One region of the Enterobacter sp. SA187 genome, then DNA from elsewhere that is predicted to be linked to it. Evidence: predicted binding sites of a transcription regulator. Region 1 holds the regulator's gene; each other region holds the start of a gene.
What was found. Region 1 encodes LexA, which represses DNA repair genes until DNA is damaged. Its sites were predicted from a motif close to TNCTGTATGTACATACAGNA; they were not measured.
Positions count from the first base shown of each region.

Region 2: the regulator LexA is predicted to act here: its motif matches at 1,977-1,996, upstream of sulA (SOS-induced cell division inhibitor SulA).
Region 3: the regulator LexA is predicted to act here: its motif matches at 4,054-4,073, upstream of uvrB (excinuclease ABC subunit UvrB).

Region 1 covers NZ_CP019113.1:1,499,002-1,504,964, forward strand. The annotation lists gene plsB (glycerol-3-phosphate 1-O-acyltransferase PlsB) at 1-762, opposite strand, end outside; gene BMF08_RS07200 (diacylglycerol kinase) at 892-1,260, shown strand; gene lexA (transcriptional repressor LexA) at 1,369-1,977, shown strand; gene dinF (MATE family efflux transporter DinF) at 2,048-3,367, shown strand; gene BMF08_RS07215 (CsbD family protein) at 3,525-3,734, shown strand; gene zur (zinc uptake transcriptional repressor Zur) at 3,825-4,340, opposite strand; gene BMF08_RS07225 (cupin domain-containing protein) at 4,458-4,946, shown strand; gene BMF08_RS07230 (conjugal transfer protein TraF) at 5,158-5,963, shown strand, end outside.
Region 2 covers NZ_CP019113.1:2,834,053-2,840,015, reverse strand. The annotation lists gene yccS (YccS family putative transporter) at 1-1,185, shown strand, start outside; gene BMF08_RS13480 (TfoX/Sxy family DNA transformation protein) at 1,170-1,799, opposite strand; gene sulA (SOS-induced cell division inhibitor SulA) at 2,018-2,527, shown strand; gene ompA (porin OmpA) at 2,883-3,941, shown strand; gene matP (macrodomain Ter protein MatP) at 4,016-4,468, opposite strand; gene BMF08_RS13455 (AAA family ATPase) at 4,654-5,963, shown strand, end outside.
Region 3 covers NZ_CP019113.1:2,599,359-2,605,321, forward strand. The annotation lists gene bioB (biotin synthase BioB) at 1-114, shown strand, start outside; gene bioF (8-amino-7-oxononanoate synthase) at 111-1,268, shown strand; gene bioC (malonyl-ACP O-methyltransferase BioC) at 1,252-2,007, shown strand; gene bioD (dethiobiotin synthase) at 2,000-2,701, shown strand; gene BMF08_RS12455 (ABC transporter ATP-binding protein) at 2,664-3,386, opposite strand; gene uvrB (excinuclease ABC subunit UvrB) at 4,150-5,963, shown strand, end outside.

The DNA.
Region 1 (5,963 bases):
CTCTTCCATCAGGGCGACGGCATTTTGCTGTGCCTTTTCATGGGAGATCTTTTTGCTGCGCGCTTCGTCTTCCACCGCGCGGGCAATGGCTTTTGAGGCCAGCAATTTATTGAACAGATCCTGACGCGCAGGCAGGCGCGGGCCGACCGCGGCCAGACGCTGGCGGGCAAAATGCATCCGCGCGACACGCGCCAGTTTCTGGGCGATAATTTTGTCAGTGCCATGTTCGGTGGCCATGCGGCGCAGCGAAACCGGCGGCGAGAAGCGCACAAAGCTGTCGCGTCCCAGCCAGGAGATAGCAAAGAATTTCTGTACGCCGTTAAGCATACGCAGCGGCGGGTTGACCTCGCCTTTCTCACGACCCGGCGAGCGGCCAAACATCACCGACACCGGCACCATTTGCACGTCCAGATCGGGGTGGTTGCGGTGCAGATCGAGGTAATCATGGAACAGCTTGATCGACTCTTCCTTCGGCGTGTACCAGGTGAACACGCGGGGTCCGCTGTGAATAAAGATATAGCGCGGCAGCAGCGTGCCGTCGATTTCGAGTGGCTCCAGCGGATCGGGCAGATCGTTTGCCAGACACTGCGCGCGCAGGGTCAGTAAATCTGCCTTCGAGTTGTACGGTAAGACGTACATAATAGGGCGTGAGGTATCAAGTCCCAGTTCCTGGGCAGGTTCTGCCGGAATGGGCTTGCTTTTTACCAACGCGCCTAATGGTAAATTAAGTAATTTGTAGTAAATTCGTGGCCAGCCGGACATATACGATGTGAAGCCTCTGGTTAATAATCCTGTTGCGCCGCAAGAATATCAGAAAGCGCGCGTAAATTCTGTTGTACCAAGGTCTGCTTGCATAGACATTGACGCTAATTACATAAAAAGGTTCTTTTGATGGCCAATAATACCACTGGGTTTACTCGCATCATAAAAGCAGCAGGGTACTCCTGGAAAGGCGTTCGCGCCGCCTGGATCAACGAAGCGGCGTTTCGTCAGGAAGCGGTAGCGGTGATCCTGGCGATTGCCATTGCCTGCTGGCTGGATGTGGACGCTATCACGCGCGTGCTGCTGATCGGCTCGGTAGCGCTGGTAATGATAGTGGAAATTCTGAACAGCGCGATTGAAGCGGTGGTGGACCGTATCGGCACGGATTTTCATGAACTTTCCGGGCGCGCAAAGGATATGGGCTCGGCGGCGGTGCTGATGTCCATCCTGCTGGCGCTCGCCACCTGGGGCATGCTGTTGTGGTCGCATTATCGATAATGCTCGCATAAATCGACAAACTCCGCTGTTTTGCTCAAAATTCGATTCCAAATTTCACTTTGCCTGTATATACTCACAGCATAACTGTATATGCAACCAGGGGGCGGTATGAAAGCTTTAACGGCCAGGCAGCAAGAGGTGTTTGATCTCATTCGGGATCACATCAGCCAGACAGGCATGCCGCCGACGCGTGCGGAGATCGCGCAGCGCTTGGGGTTCCGTTCCCCGAACGCGGCTGAGGAACACCTGAAAGCGCTGGCGCGCAAAGGCGTGCTGGAGATCGTTTCCGGCGCGTCCCGCGGTATTCGTTTACTGCTTGAAGATGTTGACGGACTGCCGCTGGTCGGGCGTGTCGCGGCAGGTGAACCGCTGCTGGCGCAGCAGCACATTGAAGGCCATTATCAGGTCGATCCCAATCTCTTTAAACCGAATGCAGACTTCCTGCTGCGCGTTAGCGGCATGTCGATGAAAGATATCGGCATTATGGACGGCGATCTGCTGGCGGTGCACAAAACCCAGGAAGCCCGCAACGGCCAGGTCGTGGTCGCGCGTATTGACGATGAAGTGACCGTTAAGCGCCTGAAGCGTCAGGGTAATACCGTGCAACTGCTGCCGGAAAACAGCGAGTTTTCTCCTATCGTGGTTGACCTGCGCGAGCAGAGTTTCACCATCGAAGGGCTGGCCGTCGGCGTGATCCGCAACGGTGAGTGGCTTTAATCTCTTCTTTCCACGCGGCGGCAACATCATGATTGCCGCCGCGCGTCCGTTTCCCTTCTGGTAATTCAACGTGGCCTTTCTGACGACTTCCGACAAAGCGTTGTGGCGTCTTGCGCTGCCGATGATTTTTTCCAATATCACCGTGCCGCTGTTGGGGCTGGTGGATACCGCAGTCATTGGTCATCTCGACAGCCCGGTGTATCTGGGCGGCGTGGCGGTTGGCGCCATGGCCACCAGCTTCCTGTTTATGCTGCTGCTTTTTCTGCGCATGAGTACCACCGGTTTTACCGCCCAGGCCTTTGGCGCAAAAGATCCCCATGCCCTTGCGCGGGCGCTGGTGCAACCACTGCTGCTGGCGTTGATCGCCGGTTTCGCCATCATCCTCTGTCAGACCCCGCTGATTAATCTCACACTGCACATTGTGGGCGGCAACGACGCGGTGCTGGAGCAGGCGCGGCGTTTTCTGGAGATCCGCTGGCTGAGCGCCCCGGCGTCGCTGGCGAACCTGGTGCTGCTCGGCTGGCTGCTGGGTATCCAGTATGCCCGCGCGCCTGTGGTGCTGCTGGTGGTGGGCAACGTGCTGAATATTGCCCTCGATTTATGGCTGGTGATGGGGCTGCACATGAACGTGCAGGGCGCTGCGCTCGCCACCGTCATTGCGGAATACGCCACTTTTGTGGTCGGCCTGCTGATGGTACAACGCGGGTTGCGTCGCCGGGGGATCAGCCTGGCGATGCTGAAGACCGCCTGGCGCGGCAATATAAGGCGGCTGCTGGCGCTTAACCGCGACATCATGCTGCGCTCGCTGCTGCTTCAGCTGTGCTTTGGTTCCATTACCGTGATGGGCGCGCGTCTGGGTGGCGACATCGTGGCGGTGAACGCCGTGCTGATGACGCTGCTGACTTTTACCGCCTACGCCCTGGATGGTTTTGCCTATGCAGTTGAGGCCCATTCCGGGCAGGCCTATGGCGCGCGCGATGGCAGCCAGTTGCTCAGCGTCTGGCAGGCGGCCTGTCGGCAGTCGGGGATAGTGGCGCTGGCGTTTGCGATGGTGTACGCGCTGGCCGGTGAGCAGATTATTTCGCTGCTGACCTCCCTGCCGGATCTGCAACGGCTTGCCGGGCACTACCTTGGCTGGCAGGTGATTTTACCGATCGTGGGGGTATGGTGTTATCTGCTCGACGGCATGTTTATCGGTGCTACCCGCGGGACGGAAATGCGTAACAGTATGGCCATCGCCGCCGCCGGTTTTGCCCTGACGCTGCTCAGCGTACCGCTGCTCGGTAATCATGGTTTATGGCTGTCGTTAACCGTCTTCCTGGCGCTGCGTGGGATTACGCTGGCGTGGATCTGGCGTCAGCACTGGCAGCACGGCACCTGGTTCTCATAAGTTCACTGGCGCTTTATTGCGTTGATGGTTAAATATTCCGAATAATCTCCGCTTCGACATCTCCTTAACTACAATAATTATCACGTTCAGCAGAAATCGAACGAACTGATGGATACTGAATATATTTTTATTCAAACCGAACGATGAGGATATCATTATGAATAAAGACGAAGTCGGCGGTAACTGGAAACAGTTCAAAGGTAAAGCGAAAGAACAGTGGGGTAAATTAACCGACGATGATATGACTGTCATCGAAGGTAAACGCGACCAGCTGGTTGGTAAAATTCAGGAGCGTTACGGCTACCAGAAAGACCAGGCTGAGAAAGAAGTTGGTGACTGGGAAACCCGTCACGATTACCGCTGGTAATCACGGACTTCTGCGGCAATTAGCGTTACAGCTACCCTGCCCGAAAGGTACAAGGATGTACCAACCTCTCTCTACATTCCCACCTTATTTCTAACGCGGTTTTTTCTTCACCTGAATGCTGTGATCGTGCTGACAGGCACCCTGATGACGACAGGCTTCCACTTCTGAACATGCCGCACATAAACCATGCGCTTCAATGACATTATGGCGTAGCGCAAAACCCATTCGCGCGGCCAGACCATGCATAATATCTTCCACACCTTCCGCCGCTTCTTCTTTGACGGCTCCGCAACGATCGCAGATAAACATTGCCGACGTATGGGCCGGATTATCAAAAAGATGACACAGCACATAGCTGTTGGTGGACTCAACTTTATGCACAAAGCCCTGCTCCAGCAGGAAGTCCAGCGCACGATACACCGTGGGCGGCTTCGCCTGTGGCTCAGATACCCGTAATAAATCCAGCAGATCGTAAGCGCTGATCGCCCCTTCCTGCAGGCTTAATAGCCGTAATACTTCCAGGCGCTGTGGAGTCAGGCGCACATTGCGTTGCACGCAGAGCTTTTCAGCCTGCGCTAACATCTCCTGCGAAGTGGTCTTATCCATGGGCATCCTCTGGTGGCCGGGTGCGAAAACATCCACTTTATCATGTTCTGCCTTAAACGCCGAGATCCGCACGCAGGTGTGCTATATCTGAAGCATTATTTATGAAGGAGAAAGGACATGAAAAAGCCCGACTGTATTCGGCACTGGCGGGATCTCGAAGGTCCCGACGAATCAGGCTACCCGGACAGCGATGAACGTTTTTCTGTTGGCGCGCCTCTTGCCCGAAAACTCGGGCTTACGCGGCTGGGTATCCATCACGAACGTCTACCTCCGGGCCGACGCACATCGTATCCGCACGCGGAAAGCGATGAGGAGGAGTTTATTTATGTGCTGGAAGGGAATCCGGAGGCGTGGATTAACGGCTATTTATGGAAACTGGAACCGGGCGACAGCGTTGGATTTCCTGCCGGAACCGGCGTTTGCCATACCTTTATCAATAACACCATGGAAGAAGTACGCCTGTTGGTCGTGGGGGAGGCGAATAAAAGAAATAACCGCATTTATTACCCGCTCAATCCCGACTATGCCGCCACGCGGGACGATCGCTGGATAGACCATCCTCCGCAGTTTTTCGGCCCCCATGATGGAAAACCTTCACGAAATTAATTTCGTCTTCTATAAATTAATAGGCCCGTCACCGGAACGGGAAAGCAGTGAATAAGACCATCAGCGTTAAAACATCCTTTAAATTGAATTAGCCGTATTTAACATCGTTGTTCACAGCAATAGTTCATCCCCGTTCGGGCGATAACTGTCGGGGTAAGATGTTCAATTATTCAAAGAAGAGCAAACTGTGAAAAAAACATTCAAATATTCAATGGTTACTCTCGCTGTCTCCTTTTTTGTGGCAAATCAGGCGTCAGCGGCCAATACCTGGGCAGAAGCGCGTGGCGACGCAATGGGTGGTACGGGTGTTGCTTCCGCGAGCTATGGCAGCGGCGCACTCATTAACCCGGCCTTGCTGGCCAAAGCAAAGCCGGATGACAGCGTGACTGTGATCCTGCCAGCCGTGGGCGCGCAAATCACCGACAAAGACAATCTTCAGGATGAGATTGACGAAATTAATGACAAAGTCGACCGCTACAGCGACGTTGTCGATAACCTTACCGCAGCGCAAATTATTGCTAACCCGCTGGGCACTATCGGGCAATTCCAGAGCGCCGCTAAGGATCTGGCGGATGAGCTGGAATTCCTTGATGGTAAAACCGCGCGCGCAAGTGCCGGCGCTGGCATTGCCGTTAGTATTCCTAACGACGTGCTGTCGGTGGCCTTCGTAACTAAAGCCCATGCGCATGCCCGCGTCAGTTCGAACATTGATCAGCAGGATATTACTTACCTGCGCAGCATCCAGAACAGCAGGCTGGTGGCCGTCGGTGAAGCGCTTAATGCCGCGCTGTCGCCAAACGGCTCTGATGAAATCACCGAAAATCTGAACTCCACCGCCTCCGGGCGCGCGGCTATCGTCTCGGATTACGGTATCGCTGTTGCCCGTCAGTTCCAGGTGGGTGAAGTTCCGGTTTCTATCGGCGTAACGCCGAAATTCCAGAAAACCTGGGTCTATAACTACACCACCTCCATTTACGATTACGACAGCGACGATTTCAAAAGCAGCCGTTATCGTAC
Region 2 (5,963 bases), 1.3 Mb from region 1:
CTGGAGCGTGCCCGCGGCGACGGCACGTCTGACGAACAGATGAAAGCGCTGGGCTTTCTGCTGCAAAACCTTCGCGCGATTGACGCACAGCTGGCGACGATCGAATCTGAGCAGGCGCAGACCCTGCCGCGCAACGACACCGATAACATGCTGGCGGATGAGGGTCTTAACGGCATGAGCGACATTCGCGCCCGCCTCAGCCGCAATCTGTCGCCGGAATCAGCACTTTTTCGCCACGCCATACGCATGTCTGTGGTGTTGTGTGTCGGTTACGCTTTTATACAGTTTACCGGCCTGGAACACGGTTACTGGATCCTGCTGACCAGCCTCTTTGTCTGCCAGCCCAACTACAACGCCACCCGGCACCGTCTGGCGCTGCGTATTATCGGCACGCTGGTGGGCGTGGCGATTGGCCTGCCGGTGCTCTATTTTGTGCCGTCCATTGAAGGGCAACTGATTTTGATCGTCATTACCGGCGTGCTGTTCTTCGCCTTCCGCAATGTGCAGTACGCCCATGCCACCATGTTTATTACCCTGCTGGTACTGCTGTGCTTTAACCTGCTTGGGGAAGGCTTTGAAGTTGCCATTCCGCGTATTATTGACACCCTTATCGGCTGTGCGATTGCCTGGGCTGCGGTGAGCTTTATCTGGCCGGACTGGCGTTTTCGTAATCTTCCACGCGTGCTGGAACGGGCCATTGATGCGAACTGCCGCTACCTTGACGCTATCCTTGAGCAGTATCACCAGGGACGTGATAACCGCATGGCGTACCGTATTGCAAGGCGCGATGCCCATAACCGCGATGCCGAACTGGCGTCGGTGGTATCCAATATGTCAACAGAGCCAGGCGCGTCAACGGAACTGCGCGATGCCGCATTCCGTCTGTTGTGCCTCAACCACACTTTTACCAGCTACATTTCCGCGCTGGGCGCGCACCGGGAAAAACTGACTTCTGCTGAGATCCTCACTCTGCTGGACGACGCGGTGTGCTACGTTGACGACGCGTTACACCACGCCCCCGCTGATGAAGAACGAGTCCAGAAAACGCTGGCACAGCTGGCCGATCGCATTACGCAGGTGGATTCCCGTCCGGACAGTAAAGAACCACTGGTTTTACAGCAGATCGGCCTGGTGGTAGCGCTGCTTCCTGAAATCAGCCGATTGCAGCGTCAGGTTGTCCGCTGATGTTTCCGATGCTCCGCCTCAAACTCTGTAAACCATGTCGTCAATGCCTGGCGCTGCTGCGCCGGGAGCGCGGCCTGATGCATCCCTTCGATGGCTCCCTCCAGCGCCAGCAATACGTTAACGCCCAGATGTGTATTAAGCGTGCGTAGCCTGACCCAGCACGCTTTAGCGCCCAGTTTTTTCAGCGTGAGGACATCCGTCACGCCCGCTTCCCACAGCAGCATCTCCAGCTGAAAATTCAGGTTCGGTAGATCTTTAAGCCGGGGCTTGCAGAGGCGCTGCATCTTTTCTTTCCACGCGGCGGCAAGCGACCAGGTGGAAAGCTTCATCAGCGTATCCCTGTCCTGCCACAAGCTGTCATCAACGCGGTAATAGTTCAGTACTACTGGCCTGCCCCTTTTCATCATCGTCAGTAACGGAGCCGGATGTTGCGCACGGTATTCAGCACTTTGCTCACAGGCGCGAAGGTAAAGATCCCCCTTTGCCACCATGGCGAACACCGTATCATCAACGGAAAGACTGTAACCGCCGAACAGCGTTCGATGGCGAATAGTACCCAACTCTGAGAGGTATTCACGTGATTCATGGATCCGTTGATAAGACATATCTTTCATGATTATTCCTTTAAAATCATGGCATAAAGGCATCTTCTGGTAGTAACGGATCCGTTAATGAGGAACATAGGGAAGTTGTCCGCGGCGGGCAAGATGATTTTTTAACGGACATCAGTTATCCCGCAAATTTGCGAGGTGCTTTCAGAAATTGAGGTTGATCTTTGTACGTCCAGGAGTTACTGTACATCCATACAGTAACTATCAGGGCTGGATTGATTATGTACACTTCAGGCTACGCTAATCGTGCATCAACACTTAACGCTATGACGGGCAACCGCACACAGGCAAAACCGGCTGGCGACTCGACTGGCCTTATCAGCGAAGTGGTTTATCGTGAAGACCAGCCCGGCATGACGCAGTTGCTGTTACTGCCCCTTCTGCAACAGCTCGGTCAGCAGTCGCGCTGGCAGCTATGGTTAACCCCGCAGCAAAAATTAAGCCGTCAGTGGGTTCAGGCGGCAGGGCTGCCGTTGACCAAACTGATGCAGATCAGCCAGCTTTCCCCGGATGATACCCTGGAATCCATGATCAGAGCGTTACGCACCGGCAATTACAGTGTTGTTATCGGCTGGCATACAGAAGAACTGACGGATGATGAACATCAGCGTCTGGTTCAGGCGGCTGAAGAAGGTAATGCGATGGGCTTTATTATGCGTCCCGTGCGGAGGGATCCTCACGCCACAAGACAGCTTTCCGGGCTAAAAATTCACTCAAATTTGTATCATTAAGCCAGTTTAAGATAATTCCTGGGATTTTTTTTGTGAATTCCTGGGCTGACCGGTTCTTAAGCGAAATCGTGCTGCAATGCCTGTCTGGTGCGGTTTGCGCTGTTTTGCATTGATTATATTCTCGTCATAAATGTTAAATAATGCACGCAGAAAGCTTTTTTTTTCATATGCCTGACGGACTTCACACTTGTAAGTTTCCAACTACGTTGTAGACTTTACATCGCCAGGGGTGCTCGGCATAAACCGAAGATATCGGTAGAGATACTTAGAGCAATACCCCCGGTGAAGGATTTAAACCGTGTTTTCTCTGGCGAGAAATTCATGGCGAATTTTGGATGATAACGAGGCGCAAAAAATGAAAAAGACAGCTATCGCGATTGCAGTGGCACTGGCTGGCTTCGCTACTGTAGCGCAGGCCGCTCCGAAAGATAATACCTGGTATGCCGGTGGTAAACTGGGCTGGTCCCAATTCCACGATACTGGTTTCATTCCTAATGACGGCCCGACCCGTAATGACCAGCTGGGTGCTGGTGCGTTCGGTGGCTATCAGGTTAACCCGTACGTTGGTTTTGAACTGGGTTACGACTGGCTGGGCCGCGAAGCCTATAAAGGCGACACCGTAAACGGTGCGTTCAAAGCTCAAGGCGTTCAGCTGACTACCAAACTGAGCTACCCGGTTGCTGACGATCTGGACGTTTACACCCGTCTGGGTGGTATGGTTTGGCGTGCAGACGCTAAAGCCAACGTTCCTGGCGCTGATTTCCACGCTAAAGACCACGACACCGGTGTTTCCCCGGTATTCGCTGGTGGTGTTGAGTGGGCAGTTACCCGTGACATCGCTACCCGTCTGGAATACCAGTGGGTTAACAACATCGGCGACGCGCAAACTGTTGGTACCCGTCAGGACAACGGTCTGCTGAGCTTAGGTGTTTCTTACCGCTTCGGTCAGCAGGAAGACGTTGCTCCGGTAGTTGCTCCGGCACCGGCTCCGGCTCCGCAGGTATCCACCAAGCACTTCACCCTGAAGTCTGACGTACTGTTCAACTTCAACAAAGCGACTCTGAAACCAGAAGGCCAGCAGGCTCTGGATCAGATGTACTCCCAGCTGAGCAACCTGGATCCGAAAGACGGTTCCGTAGTTGTTCTGGGCTTCACCGACCGCATCGGTTCTGACGCTTACAACCAGGGTCTGTCCGAGAAACGTGCTCAGTCTGTTGTTGACTACCTGATCTCTAAAGGTATCCCGTCCAACAAGATCTCTGCTCGTGGTATGGGCGAATCCAACCCGGTTACCGGCAGCACCTGTGACAACGTGAAAGCGCGCCCTGCGCTGATCGATTGCCTGGCTCCGGATCGTCGCGTTGAGATCGAAGTTAAAGGTATCAAAGACGTTGTAACTCAGCCGCAGGCTTAAGTTTACGTCTTAAAAAAACCCCGCGCTGCGGGGTTTTTTATTGCCTGCGATCCGGCGTGAAAAATATCGCGGGTTTATTCTTTGCCTAACAGCGCCTGCAAATCGTGCTTAAGCGTCGACATTTTACTGGCGTATTTCTCTTTGTGTTCGGCATCTTCAATCAGTTGCACTATGGTTTCTGAGAGCGTTTTTCCACGGCGCTGGGCCAGCCCTGCCAGGCGCTGCCAGACCATAAATTCCAGATCGATGGATTTTTTACGGGTGTGCTGGTGCTCGGCATTAAAGTGACGTTTGCGTCGGGCGCGAATAGTCTGCTTCATGCGATTCATTAATGCCGCATTCATGTGTTGTTCAATCCAGGCATTCACACGAACCGGGTCATTTTCGAGCGTCAACAGCTGATCCACGGCCTCTTTTGCCGCACTGGTTTCTATATAGCGCGTGATTAATTCACCTTCACGGTGCTTTTTCACCAGGTACTTCCATTTCCAGCCGCTTTCAAGATTTTCCAGTTGTTGGTATTTCATCGCGATCTCAGTGTTACCCTGTAACTCAGTTCAGAATATCAGTTTTTTAGCAATCTGCTGAAAAGAAATCATATCCTGTGAACACGCAGACGACTTTGCGGTCAGGAAATCGCGTATTACTGGTGTGATGCTTTGCCGCTTACGGTATAATTCCGCCCTTTACTTCTGACGATAAAACCTCAACTTTGACCATTACTAAACTCGCCTGGCAAGACCTTGTCCCTGATACCGACAGTTATCAGGAGGTATTTACACAATCTTGTGCGCCGTCTGAGGAGGATTTATCCCTCGGCGATACGCAACCCCGCTTACAGTACGCGCTGGAGCAACTGCTTCATCCGCTGGCATCGTCACGCTTTTTGCTGGCAAAAGCGCCGGAGGAAGTGGAGTATCTGGGTATTATTGCTGATGCTGTGGGTCAATTACTGCCGGAAGATCAGCCGTTTACTGGTGGGCAATACCAGATCGCTGGTCGAAGCGTTACCTTTGAAGCCTCAACGGATCCGCTGGCCGACTTCGTCTCCAAAAACCCGGTCGTCATTGCCGACTGGGTAGAAGCAGAGCAGCTTTTTGGCTGCCTGCGTCAGTTTAATAATGAGATTGCCCTGCAACCGGGCCTGGTGCATCAGGCTAACGGCGGCGTGCTGGTGATCTCCCTGCGTACGCTGCTGGCACAGCCGCTGCTGTGGATGCGCCTGAAAACCATGATCACCCGCCAGCGCTTCGACTGGGTCTCCTTTGACGAGTCGCGTCCGTTACCGGTCAGCGTGCCGTCAATGCCGTTACAGCTGAAGGTGATCCTCGTCGGCGAGAGGGATTCACTGGCCGAATTCCAGGAGATGGAACCGGAGCTGGCTGCCCAGTCCATTTACAGCGAGTACGAAGATAATCTTCAGATAACGGATGCGGAAACCATGGCGCAGTGGTGCCAGTGGGTGCTGCACGTGGCCGCCAGCGCCGATCTGCCCGTTCCGGCGAAGGATGCATGGCCGGTGTTGATCCGTGAAGCTGTGCGTTACACCGGCGATCAGGAAACGCTGCCGCTGTGCCCGCTGTGGCTGGCGCGCCAGCTGCGTGAAGTCGCGGCGCTGGGCGCAGAGACCTCGTTTGATGCACAACAGTTGCAGACCATGCTCAGCCAGCGCGAATGGCGTGAAGGATACTTACCTGAACGCATTCAGGATGAGATCCTGCTGGAACAAATTCTGATTGAAACCGAAGGTGAGCGCGTCGGTCAGATCAACGCCCTTTCGGTTGTCGAATTCCCTGGGCACCCGCGCGCCTTTGGCGAGCCGTCGCGCATCAGTTGCGTAGTGCATATCGGTGACGGGGAATTTAATGACATCGAGCGCAAAGCGGAGCTGGGCGGAAATATTCATGCAAAAGGCATGATGATCATGCAGGCCTTCTTAATGGCCGAGCTTCAGCTGGATCAGCAGATCCCCTTCTCTGCCTCGCTGACCTTCGAGCAGTCCTATAGCGAAGTGGACGGCGA
Region 3 (5,963 bases), 1.1 Mb from region 1:
CTTAATCCGCAGCAAACCGACGTCGTCAATGGTGATAACGAGCAGCAGTATCAGCTTGAACAACAACTGCGTAACGCCGACACCGACCAGTATTACAACGCGGCGGCGGTATGAGCTGGCAGACGCGCATCGATACGGCGCTCGACAAACGTCGCGCGGCGCAGGCGCTGCGCACCCGGCGCGTGATGGAGCAGGGTGCCGGGCGCTGGCTGACACACGACGGCGAGCGCTTTTGTAACTTTTCCTCCAATGACTATCTGGGCCTCAGCCAGCATCCGCAGGTGATCCGCGCCTGGCAGCAGGGCGCGGAACGCTATGGCGTAGGCAGCGGCGGCTCCGGGCACGTCAGCGGCTACACCGGGGCGCATCAGGCGCTGGAAGCGGAGCTGGCGGACTGGCTGGGCTACCCGCGCGCGCTGCTGTTTATCTCCGGTTTCGCCGCCAACCAGGCGGTGATCGCCGCGCTGGCGGGTGAGGATGACCGGCTTGTCGCCGACAAGCTCAGCCACGCCTCGCTGCTGGAAGCAGCGGCCTTCAGCCCGGCGCAGCTACGGCGCTATGCGCACAATGACGTGCAAAGCCTGACAGGGCTGCTGGATAAGCCCTGCGCCGGACAACAGCTGGTGATCACCGAAGGGGTGTTCAGCATGGACGGCGACAGCGCGCCGCTGGCGGAAATTGCCGCCGCCGCGCAAAGCGCGTCCGCCTGGCTGCTGGTGGATGATGCCCACGGCACCGGCGTCACCGGGCCGGAAGGACGCGGCAGCTGTCACGCCGCAGGCATCCGCCCGGAACTGCTGATCGTCACTTTCGGCAAAGGTTTTGGCGTCAGCGGCGCGGCCGTATTGTGCAGCGAGGCGCTGGCAGATTACCTGGTGCAGTTTGCCCGCCATCTGATTTACAGCACCGCCATGCCGCCCGCCCAGGCGATGGCCATCAGCGCCTCGCTGGCGGTGATCCGCCAGGCCGACGGCGCTGCCCGGCGGGAAAAACTCGGCGCGCTGATTGACCGTTTTCGCGCAGGCGCGCAGGCGCTGGATGTCAGCATGACCGCGTCACAGAGCGCCATTCAGCCGCTGATCGTCGGCGATAACGGACGGGCGCTGGATCTGGCCGCGCGGCTGCGGCAGGCGGGCTGCTGGGTGACGGCGATCCGCCCGCCCACCGTGCCGCCGGGCACCGCGCGTCTGCGGCTGACCCTGACGGCAGATCATGAACCGCAGGACATTGATCGTTTGCTGGAGGCGCTGCATGACGCCGGTGAATAAATCTGCGGTCGCCGCCGCCTTTGGCCGCGCCGCGCAGGGCTATGCCCATCATGCGCAATTGCAGACGCAAAGCGCCGAACTGCTGCTGGCGATGACCGGTGAACGATCCGTTGAACGGGTGCTCGACGCCGGTTGCGGTCCGGGAACCCTCAGCCGTTACTGGCGTGAGCAGGGCGCGCAGGTGACTGCGCTTGATCTCTCCGCGCCCATGCTCGACGAAGCCCGCCGCCAGCAGGCCGCGCATCACTATGTGCTGGCAGATATTGAAGCGATGCCCTTTGACCACGCGCAGTTTGACCTGGCGTGGAGCAATCTGGCGGTGCAGTGGTGTGACGATCTGCATCAGGCGTTAAGCGAGCTGAACCGCGTGGTGCGTCCCGGTGGCGCGGTGGCCTTTACCACGCTGGCGGCAGGCTCCCTGCCGGAGCTGAATCAGGCCTGGCAGGCGGTGGATCATCACCCGCACGCCAACCGTTTTTTACCGGCGCAGCAGCTGACTGACACGGTGAGTGGCTGGCGCGGCCGCAGCGGGCTCGCGCATATCACGCTGGATTTTGACGATGCGCTCAGCGCCATGCGTTCGCTGAAGGGCATCGGCGCCACGCATCTGCATGAAGGGCGTCAGGCCCAGGCGCTGACCCGCGGACAACTGCAACGCCTGCAGCTGGCGTGGCCGCAACGCGCGGGACGCTATCCGCTGACATATTCACTATTCTGGGGAGTAATTGAACGTGACTGAACGCTATTTTGTCACCGGTACGGACACCGAAGTGGGGAAAACCGTCGCCAGCTGCGCGCTGTTGCAGGCGGCAACCGCGCGGGGAAAACGCACTGCGGGTTATAAACCTGTGGCCTCCGGCAGCGAGATGACCCTGGACGGGCTGCGCAACAGCGACGCGCTGGCCCTGCAATGCCACGCCAGCCTGACGCTGGACTATGAGGCGGTAAATCCCTATATCTTTGCCGAGCCGACCTCGCCGCATATCGTCAGCGCCGATCAGGGGATCCCCATTGATTTTGGCGTGATGTCAGCAGGCTTACGCGCGCTGGAAACACAGGCGGACTGGGTGCTGGTGGAAGGCGCTGGCGGCTGGTTCACCCCGCTGACAGAACGCCAGAGTTATGCGGACTGGGTGAGACAGGAAGCGCTGCCGGTAATACTTGTGGTCGGCGTGAAGCTCGGCTGTATTAATCATGCGATGCTTACCGCGCTGGCGGTACGTCAGGCGGGGTTACGGCTGGCAGGCTGGATCGCCAACGACGTGCAGCCGCCGGGCAAACGTCATGCGGAGTATCTGGAAACGCTGCGACGCGTGCTGCCCGCCCCTTTTCTGGGGGAGATCCCCTGGCTTGCAGACGCGCCGCTGGAACGGCAAAACGGTCATTATCTTGATCTCAGCGGTCTTGATCCTGCGTCATCCAGTGGGAAATAAGCTGGTCATCTAACTGATGCACATGCCCCTGCGCCACGTTGCGCCCGCGATGCAGCAGGCAGAAGCGGTCGGCAACGCGGCGGATAAACGACAAATGCTGCTCCGCCAGCAGGATGGTCATGCCGAGATCCTGATTCAGCCGCACCAGTAAATTGCCGAGCTTATGGATAAAGGCCTGGCCCGCGCCCCGCGTCGGTTCATCAAGGATCAGCAAACGCGGTTGGGTGACCAGTGCGCGGGCCAGCGCCAGCTGATACTGGTCGTCTTCGGACAAGCCCGCGCCCTTTACCTGGCGCAGCGCGTACAGTTCCGGAAAGAGATCGTAGATCGCCGGTGTCACCGCACAGCCCGGCTCGCCTGCCGCCAGCATCGCAATATGCAGATTTTCCTCGACCGTCAGCTGGGAAAAGATCCGCCGATCCTGCGGCACATAACCAATCCCCATCGCCGTGCGGTGCGCCGCCGTCACCTGTAACAGATCCAGCGGCGGGGCGCTGGCTTCCTGCCAGATAATGCTGCCGCTCTCTATGGGCAGATTGCCGGTGATACAGTTTACCAGCGTGGTTTTCCCCATCCCCTGTAAGCCCATCACCGTGGTACAGGTGCCGGGCACTAAATCTAAATCCACGTTCCACAGCGTATGCTGATCGCCGTAATACTGATTTACTGCGCGTAGACGTAACATCGGGCTTCTCCTGTTGCTGGTGGCTACTGGCGCTGACTCTGTAAACGAGATGTTGCAAAAGACTTGCCACCTCCGACAAAAGTCGTATTTTTCGGAGCAGGATGACCAAAAAGACGGGAATTTACCGCACGCTGAGATTACCGCAGAAAATCCTGCACGCTGTGGGTGCGTGGCAGGCGAAAAGGGTGCATCAGCGAAACGGTTTGGTCACCGAATCGCCAGGCTTTTACCCGACGGCACACTTTGTTCCACGCAAAATTTAGTGATAAAAATTTTTTGTTATTGCCGTCTCGCCTGAAACCGGGAATTTGCTGAGCGGCAGGGGATATGGCCTGGCGGGAGTTATCCACTATTCCTGTGGATAACCATGTGCATTAGAGTTAGAAAACACGTGAGAAGCGAGAGTTCATGCGGCCTGGACATGAATTGATGCGAAACGCGGCTTTTCAGTATATTTATTTAATATCAATAACTTGTATAAAAGCAATGCCTGTAAAAAAAGTGTCACTGACTGCCACAAAACTTTCATGACATCACTTGACAAATGTTAAATAGGAAAACTTTTTGGGGATAACCTTTTTAGCGCAGCGTTTTATGCCGCAGGCAGGATAAAGTCCCGCCCGTTGCGCGCGCAGGTTTACGCCTCCACTTTCATAAACTAGCCTGATACTGGTTTTTCATCCAGTATTTTTTATTGGCAAAAATCGCCGTCGCGAGTAAAATTAATCACCTGCCCGCTCATTCCTCCACCAGGTAGCCGTTCATGAGTAAACCGTTCAAACTGAATTCTGCGTTTAAACCTTCTGGCGATCAGCCAGAGGCCATCCGTCGCCTGAAAGAAGGGCTGGAAGACGGACTGGCGCACCAAACCTTGCTGGGGGTAACCGGTTCAGGGAAAACGTTCACCATCGCTAATGTGATCGCCGACCTTCAGCGTCCGACCATGGTGCTGGCGCCTAACAAAACCCTGGCCGCGCAGCTCTATGGCGAGATGAAAGAGTTCTTCCCGGATAACGCCGTGGAATATTTCGTCTCCTACTACGATTACTACCAGCCGGAAGCCTATGTGCCGAGCTCTGACACCTTTATCGAAAAAGATTCGTCGGTGAACGAGCATATCGAACAGATGCGTCTGTCGGCGACCAAAGCCCTGCTGGAGCGTCGTGACGTGGTGGTGGTGGCTTCCGTATCGGCCATTTACGGTCTGGGCGATCCTGATCTGTACCTGAAAATGATGCTGCACCTGACCACCGGTATGATCATCGATCAGCGCGCCATCGTGCGCCGCCTGGCGGAGTTGCAATACACCCGTAACGATCAGGCGTTCCAGCGCGGCACATTCCGCGTGCGCGGCGAAGTGATCGATATTTTCCCGGCGGAATCCGACGATATGGCGCTGCGCGTCGAACTGTTCGACGAAGAGGTGGAGCGCCTGTCGCTGTTTGATCCGCTTACCGGGCATGTGGAATCGTCTATCCAGCGCTTTACCGTGTATCCGAAAACGCACTATGTAACGCCGCGCGAACGTATCGTGCAGGCGATGGAAGAGATCAAAGTCGATCTCGCCGACCGCCGTCAGACCCTGCTTGCTAATAATAAACTGCTGGAAGAGCAGCGCCTGACGCAGCGCACCCAGTTTGACCTCGAAATGATGAACGAACTGGGCTATTGCTCCGGGGTGGAAAACTACTCCCGCTACCTTTCCGGTCGCGGGCCGGGGGAAGCGCCGCCAACGCTGTTTGACTATCTGCCTGCGGATGGCCTGCTGGTGGTGGACGAATCCCACGTCACCATCCCGCAGATCGGCGGCATGTACCGTGGCGACCGCGCGCGAAAAGAGACGCTGGTGGAATATGGCTTCCGTCTGCCGTCGGCGCTGGATAACCGTCCGATGAAATTTGAAGAGTTCGAAGCCCTGGCGCCGCAGACCATCTACGTGTCGGCGACGCCGGGTCCTTACGAGCTGGAAAAATCAGGGGAAGATATTGTCGACCAGGTGGTGCGTCCGACCGGCCTGCTGGATCCGATTATCGAAGTGCGCCCGGTGGCGACCCAGGTGGACGATCTGCTTTCCGAGATCCGCAAGCGCGTCGCCATCAACGAGCGTGTGCTGGTCACCACGCTCACCAAACGTATGGCCGAGGATTTGACCGAGTACCTCGAAGAGCATGGCGAAAAGGTGCGCTATCTGCACTCAGATATCGATACCGTGGAGCGTATGGAGATCATCCGCGACCTGCGTCTTGGCGAATTTGACGTGCTGGTGGGCATTAACCTCTTGCGTGAGGGGCTGGATATGCCGGAGGTGTCGCTGGTGGCGATCCTCGATGCCGACAAAGAAGGCTTCCTGCGTTCTGAACGCTCGCTGATCCAGACCATCGGTCGCGCGGCGCGTAACGTTAACGGTAAAGCCATTCTCTACGGCGATCGCATCACCGCGTCGATGGCGAAAGCCATCAGCGAAACCGAACGTCGTCGCGAGAAACAGCACCAGTACAACGTCGAGCACGGCATTACGCCGCAGGGTCTGAACAAGAAAGTGGTGGATATTCTGGCGCTGGGCGAGAACATCGCGAA